DNA from 3 places in the Streptomyces sp. NPDC049915 genome. Region 3 is predicted to be linked to each of the others. Evidence: riboswitches for the same ligand, from Rfam matches in the RefSeq annotation. Region 3 holds a riboswitch; each other region holds the start of a gene.
The links. Region 3 has a riboswitch for thiamine pyrophosphate ahead of AB0J12_RS24725 (thiamine ABC transporter substrate-binding protein). Riboswitches for the same ligand answer to the same signal wherever they lie in the genome.
Positions count from the first base shown of each region.

Region 1: linked by a shared signal. The riboswitch ahead of thiC (phosphomethylpyrimidine synthase ThiC) and the one ahead of AB0J12_RS24725 (thiamine ABC transporter substrate-binding protein) in region 3 are both predicted to bind thiamine pyrophosphate.
Region 2: linked by a shared signal. The riboswitch ahead of thiO (glycine oxidase ThiO) and the one ahead of AB0J12_RS24725 (thiamine ABC transporter substrate-binding protein) in region 3 are both predicted to bind thiamine pyrophosphate.

Region 1 is NZ_JBFAMH010000009.1:247,680-252,011, reverse strand. Features, by position in the region: gene thiC (phosphomethylpyrimidine synthase ThiC) at 1-1,701, opposite strand, end outside; TPP riboswitch at 1,694-1,871, opposite strand; gene AB0J12_RS18560 (YibE/F family protein) at 1,943-3,481, shown strand; gene AB0J12_RS18555 (SsgA family sporulation/cell division regulator) at 3,588-4,034, opposite strand; gene AB0J12_RS18550 (IclR family transcriptional regulator C-terminal domain-containing protein) at 4,135-4,332, opposite strand, start outside.
Region 2 is NZ_JBFAMH010000019.1:60,181-64,512, forward strand. Features, by position in the region: gene AB0J12_RS27645 (thiazole synthase) at 1-482, opposite strand, end outside; gene thiS (sulfur carrier protein ThiS) at 486-686, opposite strand; gene thiO (glycine oxidase ThiO) at 683-1,870, opposite strand; TPP riboswitch at 1,868-1,981, opposite strand; gene AB0J12_RS27660 (hypothetical protein) at 2,034-2,405, shown strand; gene AB0J12_RS27665 (FAD-dependent oxidoreductase) at 2,438-3,682, shown strand; gene AB0J12_RS27670 (Rv2175c family DNA-binding protein) at 3,779-4,144, shown strand.
Region 3 is NZ_JBFAMH010000015.1:86,890-91,221, reverse strand. Features, by position in the region: gene AB0J12_RS24735 (hypothetical protein) at 1-278, opposite strand, end outside; gene rlmN (23S rRNA (adenine(2503)-C(2))-methyltransferase RlmN) at 773-1,879, shown strand; TPP riboswitch at 1,916-2,021, shown strand; gene AB0J12_RS24725 (thiamine ABC transporter substrate-binding protein) at 2,096-3,181, shown strand; gene AB0J12_RS24720 (iron ABC transporter permease) at 3,226-4,332, shown strand, end outside.

The sequences.
Region 1 (4,332 bases), on a different contig from region 3:
CTTGCTGCCGCCGTGCTCACGGCGGATGTCCTGCGAGATCTTCATCGAGCAGAACTTCGGCCCGCACATCGAGCAGAAGTGTGCCGTCTTGGCCGGTTCGGCCGGCAGGGTCTCGTCGTGGAACTCCCGCGCCGTGTCCGGGTCCAGGGCGAGGTTGAACTGGTCCTCCCACCGGAACTCGAACCGGGCGTCGGACAACGCGTCGTCCCACTCCTGCGCACCCGGGTGCCCCTTGGCGAGATCGGCCGCGTGAGCGGCGATCTTGTAGGTGATGACGCCGGTCTTGACGTCGTCCCGGTTGGGCAGGCCCAGGTGCTCCTTGGGCGTGACGTAGCAGAGCATCGCCGTGCCCCACCAGGCGATCATCGCGGCGCCGATGCCGGAGGTGATGTGGTCGTACGCCGGCGCGACGTCCGTGGTCAGCGGGCCGAGCGTATAGAACGGAGCTTCATCGCAGATCTCCTGCTGAAGGTCGATGTTCTCCTTGATCTTGTGCATCGGGACGTGTCCCGGGCCCTCGATCATGGTCTGTACGTTGAAACGCTTGGCGATCGTGTTGAGTTCCCCGAGCGTGCGGAGCTCCGCGAACTGCGCCTCGTCGTTGGCGTCCGCGATGGAGCCGGGCCTGAGGCCGTCACCGAGGGAGTACGTCACGTCGTAGGCGGCGAGGATCTCGCACAGCTCCTCGAAGTGCTCGTACAGGAACGATTCCTTGTGATGGGCGAGGCACCACGCGGCCATGATCGAGCCGCCGCGCGAGACGATGCCCGTCTTGCGGTTGGCGGTGAGCGGCACATACGCCAGGCGCACGCCCGCGTGGACCGTCATGTAGTCCACGCCCTGCTCGGCCTGCTCGATGACCGTGTCCTTGTAGATCTCCCAGGTCAGTTCCTCGGCCCTGCCGTCGACCTTCTCCAGTGCCTGGTAGAGCGGCACCGTGCCGATGGGGACGGGGGAGTTGCGCAGCACCCACTCACGGGTGGTGTGGATGTTGCGGCCCGTGGAGAGGTCCATGACCGTGTCGGCGCCCCAACGGGTCGCCCACGTCATCTTCTCGACCTCCTCCTCGATGGAGGAAGTCACCGCGGAGTTGCCGATGTTGGCGTTGACCTTCACCAGGAACCGCTTGCCGATGATCATCGGCTCGATCTCCGGATGGTTGACGTTGGCCGGCAGTACGGCGCGGCCCGCCGCGATCTCCTCGCGGACCACCTCGGGCGAGACGTTCTCCCGCAGGGCCACGAACTCCATCTCGGGCGTGATCTCACCCCGGCGGGCGTACGCGAGCTGGGTGACCGCCTGGCCGTCACGGCCGCGACGAGGCTGGCGCGGACGTCCGGGGAAGACCGCGTCGAGGTTGCGCAGGCCTCCGCGCGGCGAGGTGTGCTTGACCCCGTCGTCCTCGGGACGGACGGGGCGGCCCGCGTACTCCTCGGTGTCGCCACGGGCGATGATCCAGTTCTCCCGCAGCGGTGACAGGCCCCTGCGCACATCGGTGTCGACGAGCGGATCGGTATACGGGCCGGATGTGTCGTACAGCGTGACCGACTTCCCGTTGGTGAGGTGCACCTGACGGACCGGCACCCGCAGGTCGGGGCGCGAACCCTCGACGTATGCCTTGTGCCAGCCGATGGACTTCCCGGCCTCCTGAGCCGTCTCGCTCTGAACGGAGGCAGGCGTGCGTGCGTCCTTGTTGGTCATGAGACCTACTCCCTACGCCGGCATTACCCGGTAACAGGTTCGGCGGTCGACGCAGCGGTCACCGTCTGCCGACATTTCGCGCGGAACACCGTGTGTCCCACGTGAAACATCGCAAAGACGGAGGTCAGCGCCCTCTCAGCCCGGTGCTCCGAGCTCCCGCGTGTGCAAAGGTGCCTCCACGCTAGCGTCAATTCGGGCGCGGTGAACAGGGGGCCCCTGTCGTTCTTGCGATGATCGGTCGGTGACCACCACACACCAGCCCCCGTATCCGCCGTCCGAGCCGCCCCGCGGCCAGGGCACGACAGGCCACGGCCAGGACGTCGAGGACGGGCATGCGCAGGGGCACGCATCAGGGTCCGGGCACGGGCATCGGCGCGCGCCCGGTGGCGGCCACGGTCACGGTGCCACCCATGCCACGGGAGGCGGGCACGGTGCCCAGCACTCTGCGGGAGGCGGGCATGGGCACAGTCACAGTCACGGGCCCGCTGCTCCTGTCTCCCGGCATCTGCGCAAGGTCATCGCGGCGATCCTCATCCCGTTCGCCGTAGCGGTGGTCGTGGGTCTTGGCGTGCTGTGGCCCGGGGGTGCCCCGTCCCACCAGCGCACCGGTGTCGGCTTCGACCGGCAGACCCAGCAGGCCACGGTCACCCAGGTGGTCGAGGTGAGCTGCAAGGCGGTCAACGCCTCCGGTGGCACGCCGACCGGCGACACATCCACCGCGGAGGGCTCCTCGGCCCAGCAACAGGCGTCCGCCGCCTGCAAGAAGGCCACCGTCCGGGTCGACTCGGGCAAGGACACGGGCCGGACGTTCACCGAGATCGTGCAGCCGGACCAGACGCGGCAGCTGCACCAGGGCGAGAAGGTCGTGGTCGCCTACGAGCCCTCGGCGCCGAGGGACCTGCAGTACTCGGTCACGGACGTCGACCGGCGCTTCCCGATGGCCCTGCTGGCCGGCATCTTCGCGCTCGCCGTCATCGTCGTCGGGCGGCTGCGCGGGGTGATGGCGCTCGTCGCGCTGGCCATCAGCTTCATGGTGCTGAACTTCTTCATCCTGCCGGCGGTCCTGCAGGGCCAGAACCCGTTGGTCGTCGCCGTCGTGGGCTCCAGTGCGATCATGCTCATCGCCCTGTATCTGTGCCACGGGCTGTCGGCCCGGACGTCCGTGGCGGTGCTCGGCACCCTGATCTCCCTGCTGCTGATCGGCGTCCTCGGTTCGCTGTTCATTGGCTGGGCCGCGCTGACCGGCAACACGGACGACAACACCGGCCTGATCCACGGCCTGTACCCGTCCATCGACATGAGCGGTCTGCTGCTCGCCGGCGTCATCATCGGATCGCTGGGCGTGCTCGACGACGTGACGGTCACCCAGACCTCCGCCGTCTGGGAGCTGCACGAGGCCAACCCGTCGATGGGCTGGCGCGGGCTGTACCGGGCGGGCATCCGGATCGGCCGCGACCACATCGCGTCGGTCGTCAACACCCTGGTCCTCGCCTACGCCGGTGCCGCGTTGCCGTTGCTGCTGCTCTTCTCCATCGCACAGAGCAGCGTGGGCACCGTCGCCAACAGTGAGCTGGTCGCGGAGGAGATCGTGCGCACACTGGTGGGATCGATCGGCCTGGTCGCCTCGGTACCGGTCACCACGGCGCTCGCGGCCCTGGTGGTGGCCGCCGACCGTCCGGGTCCGGCACCGGCCGGCCAGGACCTCGGCGGTGGCACCGCCACCGGCTCGATCCCGGTGCCCGCGGGGCGCGGCGGCCGGGGACGGCGCCGCAAGCACTGAGACACCGGCCGGCACCTTCGCCGTACCGGCCGAACGACTGCAGAAGCGTTCCTGCACATCCCCGCCCAGCAGTGGTGAACCGTTACGCCATCGGTGACGTGACGTATCAGCCCGCGCTCTGCTCCTCCGCGAGGATGCGGTCGAGCGCCTCCTCCAGATGGGCATCGAAATCGGCGAGCGCGCCCTCCTGGCCGAGCGGCACCAGCTTGTCGGTGCGGTCCAGGAACGCCACGATCGGTGGCGCCGACGAACGGAACAGCGCCTGGTCGCAACCGACCTGGAGCCGGATCAGCACCTCGCCCAGCGTGTCGGCTTCGACCGGTGCGATACGGACATCGCCCTCCCCGCACGGCCGCCCCACCCCGTCGAGCAGCAGCTCACGGCCGAACGCCCAGGTCACCGGCGCGTCCCCGGGAAGGTGGAAAGTCAGCCGTACGGCGTAGGGATCACAGGCCTCGTAGCGCAGTTCCACCGGGATGCGGAACGAGAGCTCCTCGGAGACGAGAAAGCTCATCATGACCTCTGCCTGTACTGCCTGCACGGACTCGCGCATTCGCCTACCCCGTCACTTGCCGTCGACTGGCTGGGAATGAACCCCTTGACACTGGAGGCATCTTGCTGAACGTGCACGTGAGATCACAAGGAGTGAGTTTTCAGATACTGATAGACAGGGCCAGCGAGCCCAGCAGGCGCCCGATCTCGTCCTGCAGCTTCCGCGCCGCGGGCAGCAGCCGATCGGCCTGGTGCGCGGGCAGCGAGATGGCCATCGTCGCGGCCGTGGTGCCCACCGTGATCGGCACCGCCGCACACACCGTGCCCAGGGCGTACTCCTGCCGCTCGATCACCGGCTC
Region 2 (4,332 bases), on a different contig from region 3:
CCGGAACCGATGGGCGAGCCCAGCGGCATGATCGCCGCACAGCCGACGTCCTGAAGCTTCCGCGCGAGCACCGGGTCGTCGTTGGTGTACGGCAGCACCGTGAACCCGTCGTCGACCAGCGTCTCCGCCGCGTCCAGCAGCTCGATCGGGTCCGGCAGCAGCGTGCGCTCGTCGGCGATCACTTCCAGCTTGACCAGGTCCGTGCCCAGCGCCTCCCGCGCCAGCCGGGCCGTGAGCACCGCCTCCCCGGCGGTGAAGCAGCCGGCGGTGTTCGGCAGCACCCGGATGCCCAGACGGTCCAGCACCGACAGCACCGAGCCGTGCACCTCGGGGTTGACCCGCCGCATCGCGACGGTCGTCAGCTCGGTGCCGGAGGCGACCAGCGCCCGCTCGAGCACCTCCAGGCTGGGCGCACCGCCGGTGCCCATGATCAGACGGGAGGTGAACGGCGTACCGCCGAGGACGAGGGGGTCGTCAGCCATGGTTCAGCCTCCCTGGACGGCGGTCAGGACCTCGACGCGGTCACCGTCGGCGAGGGCCGTCGTGGACCACCGGGTGCGCGGGACGACGGTCTCGTTGAGGGCGGCGGCCACCCCGGAGGGGGCAGCGGTCAGGGACTGCACGACGGCGTCGAGAGCCGTGCCGGGCTCGACACGGCGGGGCTCGCCGTTGACCGAGATGTTCATGCGGGCTGCTCCGTGAGGGTGCGTGCGGGCTGCTGCGCGGCGGCGTGAGAAAAGCGCTTCGGGGTGAAGGGGCGGGCCTCCTCCGGCAGCTCGCCGGTGACCAGGGCGTGGGCCAGCACGTCCCCGGTGACCGGGGTGAGCAGGACGCCGTTGCGGTGGTGGCCGGTGGCCAGCAGCAGCCCGTCCAGCGCGGTCGGGCCGAGCAGCGGCGCGTTGTCGGGGGAGCCGGGGCGCAGTCCGGCCCGGGTCTCCGTCAGCGGCAGCTCGGTGATGCCGGGCACCAGCTCGTGCGCGTCGCGCAGCAGCTCGTAGACGCCGCCCGCGGTGACGGTCGTGTCCCAGCCCATCTCCTCGCTGGTCGCGCCGACGACCAGCTCACCGTTCTCGCGGGGCACCAGATACAGCGCGCCGCCGCGCACCACGGCGCGCACGGTCCGGCTCAAAAACGGCGTCCGGTGGTTCGGCATGGTCAGCCTGAGGACCTGCCCCTTCACCGGCCGCACCGGCGGCAGCACGGCCTCCGGCACGCCCGCGAGGCGCCCGCTCAGGCTGCCGGCGGCGAGCACGACCTGTCCCGCGCCCAGCTCCTCGCCCTCGCTCGTGACGACGCCTCCCGCGCGCTCCCGCGCGACCGTGAGCCGCTCGGCCCGGGTCCGGTGGAACACCACCCCGGCCCGCTCGCAGGCGGTGACCAGCGCGGCCGCGAGCCGTCGCGGGTCCACCTGGTGGTCGCCGTCGACCCGCAGCCCACCGCGCACGCCCGGCGCGAGCATCGGCTCCAGGCGCCGGCAGTCCCGGCCCGACAGCCACTCCGACGCAAGGCCCGACTGCCGCTGCAGGGCGTGCAGTTCCTTGAGGTGGGCGCGGTCGTCGGCGTCCAGGGCGACGGCGAGCGTCCCGCTGCGGCGGTAGCCGAGGTCGTGGCCGGTGGCCTCGGTGAGTTCGGCCGCGAAGTCCGGATAGCGGCGCGCCGAGGCCAGGTTGAGGCCGAGCAGGGTCTGCTCGCCGTAGTGCAGTTCCGTGACGGCGGCCAGCATCCCGGCCGCCACCTGCGCGGCTCCGCCGCCGGGCTCGGGGTCCACGACCGCGGTGGCGAACCCCCTCTGCGCGGCCCGCCAGGCCGTGACCAGCCCGATGATCCCGCCCCCGATGACGAGGACGTCTGACGTACGCGTAGGCGACATGGGCGTCCAGCCCCTCCCTTCGCCGGCATGACCCGGATCAGGTTCGTACGGTCGGAGGCCGTCCCAGCCTCCCTCTCAGCCCGGTGCGTCCGGGCTCCCGCGAGTGCTTTACGGTGGCCACCCTAGCCCGTGCCGCTGTGTGTCTGTAAGGGAGCCTTCCGTCATGACCCGGTCCCTCGACGGTCTCGTCCTCGCCCCCGTCACCGATCAGGCGCCCGGTCAGGTGGGCACGCGCACCCGCTTCACGTACCACGAGCGCGGCGGCGAGATCTGGGCCGAGTACACCGGCGGCGACGTGGTGCGCGGGCATCTCGTGGGCACCCGGCAGGGGGACCGGCTGGACTTCCGGTACGTGCAGCTCAAGCAGGACGGGACGACCTCCGGCGGGCACTGCGTGTCCACGGTCGTTGAGCTGCCGGACGGGCGGCTGCGGCTGGAGGAGACCTGGGAGTGGGAGTCCCAGGAGGGCAGCGGCACCAGCGTGGTGGAGGAGCTGCCCGCGCGTGTGGAGCAGGTCACGGCACAGGACCGCTGACTGACGATGTGTCAGGTGTCTATGGTGATCAGGTGAGCGAGCAGACGCGGCAACGGGACACCTCGGCGGCGGCGCCGGCGCGGCGCGTGGTCGTCGCGGGCGCGGGCATGGCCGGGGTGCAGACCGCGGTGGCCCTGCGCGACCAGGGCTTCACCGGCAGCGTCACGCTGATCGGCGCCGAACCCCACCAGCCCTACGACCGGCCGCCGCTGTCCAAGGCCGTCCTGCTCGGCACGGCCGAGGGCTCCGCCTTCGACGTGGACTTCGAGGCGCTGGGCATCGAGCTGCGCCTCGGCTGCGAGGTGCTGGGCGTGCGCCCCGCCGACCACGAACTGGACACCGAGGCCGGCCCGGTCGGCTACGACGTCCTCGTGCTCGCCACCGGCGCCGAACCGATCACCCTGCCCGGCGCCGAGGGCGTGCCCGGGGTGCACCTGCTGCGCACCCTGGACGACGCCGAGCGGCTGCGCCCGGTGCTCGCCCGGCAGCACGACATCGTCGTCGTCGGCGCGGGCTGGATCGGCGCCGAGTTCGCCACGGCCGCGCGCGAGGCGGGCTGCGCGGTCACCGTCGTGGAGGCCGCCGACCGCCCGCTCGCCGGGGCGCTGCCCGCCGAGGTCGCCGCGCCGATGACCGAGTGGTACGCCGACGCCGGTGTCGCGTTGCGCACGCACGCGCGCGTGGCGGGCGTCGAGCCGGGCGTGGTGGTCCTCGACGACGGCACCCGGCTGCCCGCCGGCGCGGTCGTCGTCGGCATCGGCGCACGGCCCGCCACCGGCTGGCTGGCCGGCTCCGGCGTCGAGCTGGGACCGCGGGGCGAGGTGGTGGCCGACGCGCAGCTGCGCACGTCGCTGCCGGACGTGTACGCGGTCGGCGACTGCGCCTCCTTCCCCTCCGCCCGCTACGGCGAACGCCTGCTCGTCCACCACTGGGACAACGCCCTCCAGGGGCCTCGCACGGTCGCCGCGAACATCGTCGGCGACACTCTCGCGGAGTACGACCCGGTGCCGTACTTCTGGTCCGAGCAGTTCGGCCGCTTCGTCCAGTACGCCGGCCATCACACCGCGGCCGACCGCACCGTGTGGCGCGGTGACACCTCCGGCCCGGCCTGGACGGTGTGCTGGCTGCGGGAGGGCCGGCTCATCGCCCTGCTGGCGGTGGGCCGCCCCCGCGACCTGGCCCAGGGGCGGCGGCTGATCGAGGCGGGCACGGCCATGGATCCGGAGCTGCTGGCGGACCCGGCACGCCCCTTGAAGGCCGCGACCGCGGCGGCTTGACGGTGCTCGACCAGCCATGACGTGACCGCGGTCGACCACGCCACGTCGCGGCCCTGGCATCGCGGCAGGGTCGGTGGAGCGCCTACGCTTGGTTCCGTGACCGAGATTGACGCAAAGATCGATGCTCTCGTCCCCGCCTGGCTCACCCTTCCCGACATCGCCGAGATGCTCGGCGTCGAGGTGACGCGTGTCCGGCAGCTGGTCAAGGAGGGCCAGCTCATCGCCGTACGCCGCGGTGAGAACCGCGCACTGCACGTCCCCGCCGCCTTCATCGACGGGGACAAGGTCGTCAAGGGCCTGACCGGCACCCTGACGCTCCTGCGGGACGACGGGTTCACGGACGAGGAGATGCTGGAGTGGCTCTTCACGCCGGACCCGAGCCTGCCCGGCACGCCCGCGCAGGCGCTGAGCGAGAATCGCGGCACGGAGGTGAAGCGCCGCGCCCAGGCGCTCGCCGTCTGACGCACCCGCACTGAACACCGCCGACACAGGGGCCGTGGTCCGGGTGGCCACGGCCGGGGCCGCGCACGGCCTCGGACACGCCGCCCGGGCCGCGGCGCCCGCCGTCACGGCGCTTTGCGTCCGCGGCGCCGCGCGTCCGCGGAACTCTTCGGCTCCGTGGCCCGACGGCTGCGGCCCGCCTGGTGTGG
Region 3 (4,332 bases):
TGGGTGATGCGCTTGATCGCCGCATCCTCGATCGCGGGGTCCGAGGCCAGCGGGGCGACCGTCGCCACGTACCGGTCGGTGTCCAGCGCGATGTCGTGCACCCACACGGTGAGCAGCGCGATCGGTACGAGGATGCAGGTGAGGACGATGAGCACCGCCGAGGCGGTGTTCCTGGCGATCCGAGCAGCCGGCGAGTCGCCCTTGTGCCCGCTCGGCGCCGCGTCACCAGTGTTCTTCTCGGCTGCACCGAATTCGGACGGCTCGTGGGGGCTGGTCATGGATGCTCCGGGACTCCTGGGCGGTTACCTGCCCCCATTGCCGCAGCTGCACGACGGAGCGGCACCCCCAGCCGGGCCATACGAGCGAGACGCGGTCAACCTCCCGAGCACGTGATCGTGCACGGCGAGACGAGCCTTTCCGATGGCGCGCGACTTGCGCACACTGCTATGGCTCCGTCGAACGAAGCTGGGTCTTGGGGATCCGTGACGTGAAGAACATCGCGAGGAGAGCGGCGAAGGCGAGGATGGCGAGTGCGGCGCACAGACCGTCGATCCCGGCGTTCGCGTTCGCGTCGAGTGCCGCCCTGTGACCTGCCTGCACTCGAAGCCCATGGCGTCCGCCTCACACAGCAGTGTTGGCGATAGCCGAGCGCCCTGGGCCGTCCCTGGGCCGTCCGAGGCCCACCAACGCTGACAGGCGACACCCACAGGTGACCGCCCCCACCCCGCTCCGGCCTGGGCTGCCGGAGTTGATCTGCGACACTGGTACCACCATGCCCAAGCCCGGAGAACTTACTTTTGTCGCGCCGCGCGGAGCCAAGACGCCGCCGCGGCATCTTGCCGATCTTTCGCCTGCCGAGCGCAAGGCGGTCATGGCCGAGATCGGGGAGAAGCCGTTTCGCGCCAAGCAGCTGTCGCAGCACTACTTCGCGCGGTACGCGCACGAGCCGGAGCAGTGGACCGACATCCCCGCCGGGGCGCGTGACAGGCTGCGGGAGGCGTTGTTCCCCGAGCTGATGACCGTCGTGCGGCATCTGTCGACCGACGAGGGGACCACGCGCAAGACGCTGTGGCGGCTGTTCGACGGGACGCTCGTCGAGTCCGTGCTGATGCGGTATCCGGACCGCGTCACCATGTGCATCAGCTCGCAGGCCGGGTGCGGCATGAACTGCCCGTTCTGTGCGACCGGGCAGGCCGGGCTGGATCGCAATCTGTCCACCGCCGAGATCGTGCATCAGATCGTCGAGGGCATGCGGGCGCTTCGGGACGGGGAGATCCCCGGTGGTGCCTCCCGGCTGTCCAACATCGTCTTCATGGGCATGGGCGAGCCGCTCGCCAACTACAAGCGGGTCGTCGGGGCCATTCGCGCGCTCACCGATCCCGCGCCCGACGGCCTCGGGCTGTCCCAGCGCGGCATCACCGTGTCGACCGTCGGCCTCGTGCCCGCCATCCACCGGTTCGCCGACGAGGGCTTCAAATGCCGGCTGGCGATCTCGCTGCACGCCCCGGACGACGAGCTGCGCGACACCCTCGTCCCCGTGAACACGCGGTGGAAGGTGCGCGAGGTGCTCGACGCCGGGTTCGAGTACGTCGAGAAGAGCGGGCGGCGGCTGTCCATCGAGTACGCGCTGATCCGGGACATCAACGATCAGGCGTGGCGCGGGGACCGGCTGGGGCGGCTGCTCAAGGGCAAGCCCGTGCACGTCAATCTCATTCCGCTCAACCCGACGCCGGGGTCCAAGTGGACCGCCTCCCGGCCCGAGGACGAGAAGGCGTTCGTCGAGGCCATCGCCGCCCATGGTGTACCGGTGACGATCCGGGACACCCGTGGGCAGGAGATCGACGGGGCATGTGGTCAGCTCGCCGCCACCGAGCGGTAATCTGACTGTCGTAACGACAACTTCATAGCCGGAACATCTTTCCGACAGGGGAGCGCCACAGCGCTGAGAGTGCGGCACCGGCCGCAGACCCTCTGAACCTCGCCCAGGTCATTCTGGGTAGGGAGATCGGTCATCACTCGAGCTGTTGCGCCCTGCCCGGGACACCCTGAGGCGTCCCGGGCAGGGCCGCGTCTCTTCCTGGTCACTCCAGGAGGAATGTCAGTGAGCATCACCAAGAGGGCCACGGTCGTGGTGGTCGGCCTCGGCCTCGTCACGCTGTCCGCGTGCGGGTCGGGCGGCAGTGAGAAGAGCGCCGCCGAGTCCAAGACCGTCACGCTCGTCAGCCACGACTCGTGGGCCGTGTCCAAGAACGTCCTCGCGGACTTCGAGAAGCAGTCCGGGTACAAGGTCAAGGTCCTCCCCGGCGGCGACGCCGGGCAGGCCGTCAACAAGGCCATCCTCACCAAGGACAACCCGCAGGGCGACGTCTTCTTCGGCGTCGACAACACCCTGCTCTCCCGCGCCCTGGACAACGGCCTCTTCCAGCCGTACGAGGCCAAGGGGCTCGGCGCCATCGGTGCCCGGTACCAGCTGGACCAGGGCAAGCACCGGGTCACCCCGATCGACTTCGGCGACATCTGCGTCAACTACGACAAGAAGTACTTCGCCGACCACAAGCTGACCCCGCCGGCTTCCTTCGACGACCTGGTCAAGCCGGAGTACAAGAACCTCCTCGTCACCGAGAACGCGTCCACCTCCTCGCCCGGCCTCGGCTTCCTGCTCGGCACCGCCGCCAAGTACGGCGACGCCGGCTGGCAGGACTACTGGAAGAAGCTCAAGGCCAACGGCGTGAAGGTGGTCGACGGCTGGGAGCAGGCCTACGACCAGGAGTTCTCCGGCTCGTCCGGCGGCAAGAAGGCGCACGGCGACCGGCCGCTGGTCGTCTCGTACGCCTCCTCGCCGCCCGCCGAGGTCGTCTTCGCCAAGCCGCAGCCGAAGACCGCGCCGACCGGCGTCGCGGCCGGCACCTGCTTCCGGCAGATCGAGTTCGCCGGGCTGCTCAGCAACGCGAAGAACACCAAGGGCGGCAAGGCGCTGATCGACTTCCTGGTCTCCAAGGAGTTCCAGCAGGACATGCCGCTGAACATGTTCGTCTACCCGGTGCTCGACGGCGCCAAGGTGCCCGCCGAGTTCACCCAGTACGGCCCCGCGGCCAAGGACCCCGAGACCCTGGCGCCGGCCAAGATCGCCGACCACCGCGACCAGTGGGTCAAGCAGTGGACCTCACTCGTACTGAAGTAGCCCGGCGCCCGGACCGCGCGGGGAGCGCGGCGCGGCTCGGCCTGATGGCCCTGCCCGTCGCGTTCTTCGCCGTGTTCTTCGCCTACCCCGTGGCCGCGATCGTCGCCCGCGGGCTCAAGGTCGACGGCGCCTGGCAGTTCGGGCGGCTCACCGACGTCCTCGGGCAGTCCGACATCCGGCACGTGCTGTGGTTCACCACCTGGCAGGCGCTGGTCTCCGCCGGGCTCACCCTGCTGCTCGGCCTGCCCGGCGCCTATGTCTTCGCCCGCTTCGACTTCCCCGGCAAGCGGCTGCTGCGGGCGGTGGTGACGGTGCCGTTCGTGCTGCCGACCGTCGTCGTCGGCACCGCCTTCCTCGCGCTGGTCGGCCGCGGCGGCCTGCTCGACCAGCTGTGGGGCGTACGGCTGGACACCACCGTGTGGGCGATCCTGCTCGCCCACGTCTTCTTCAACTACGCCGTCGTCGTGCGGACCGTCGGCGGTCTGTGGGCGCAGCTCGACCCGCGCCAGGAGGACGCGGCGCGGATGCTCGGCGCGTCCCGCTTCACCGCCTGGCGCACGGTCACCCTGCCCGCGCTCGCGCCGGCGGTCGCGGCGGCCGCGCTGATGGTGTTCCTGTTCTGCTTCACCTCCTTCGGCATCGTCCAGATCCTCGGCGGCCCCGGCTTCTCCACCCTGGAGGTGGAGATCTACCGGCAGACCGCCGACGTCTTCGACCTGTCCACCGCCGCCGTGCTGACGGTGGTCCAGTTCATCGCGGTCGGCGCGATCCTCGCCGTGCACGCCCGGACGGTACGGCACCGGGAGAGCGCCCTGAAACTGGTGGACGCGGCGACGACGGCACGCCGGCCGCGCGGCGCCGGGCAGTGGGCGCTGCTCGGCGGGGTGCTGCTCACCATCGCCGTGCTGCTCGTGCTGCCGCCCGCGGTGCTGGTGCAGCGCTCCCTGGACGGCGGCCTCGGCTACTACCGGGCGCTGACCAGCCAGGACGGCAACACCTTCCTCGTCCCGCCGATCGAGGCCATCGGCAACTCGCTGCAGTACGCCGTCGCCGCCACCGCGATCGCGCTGCTGATCGGCGCGCTCGCCGCCGCCGCGCTGACCCGCCGGGACGCCGGACGTCTGGTGCGCGGATTCGACGCGCTGCTGATG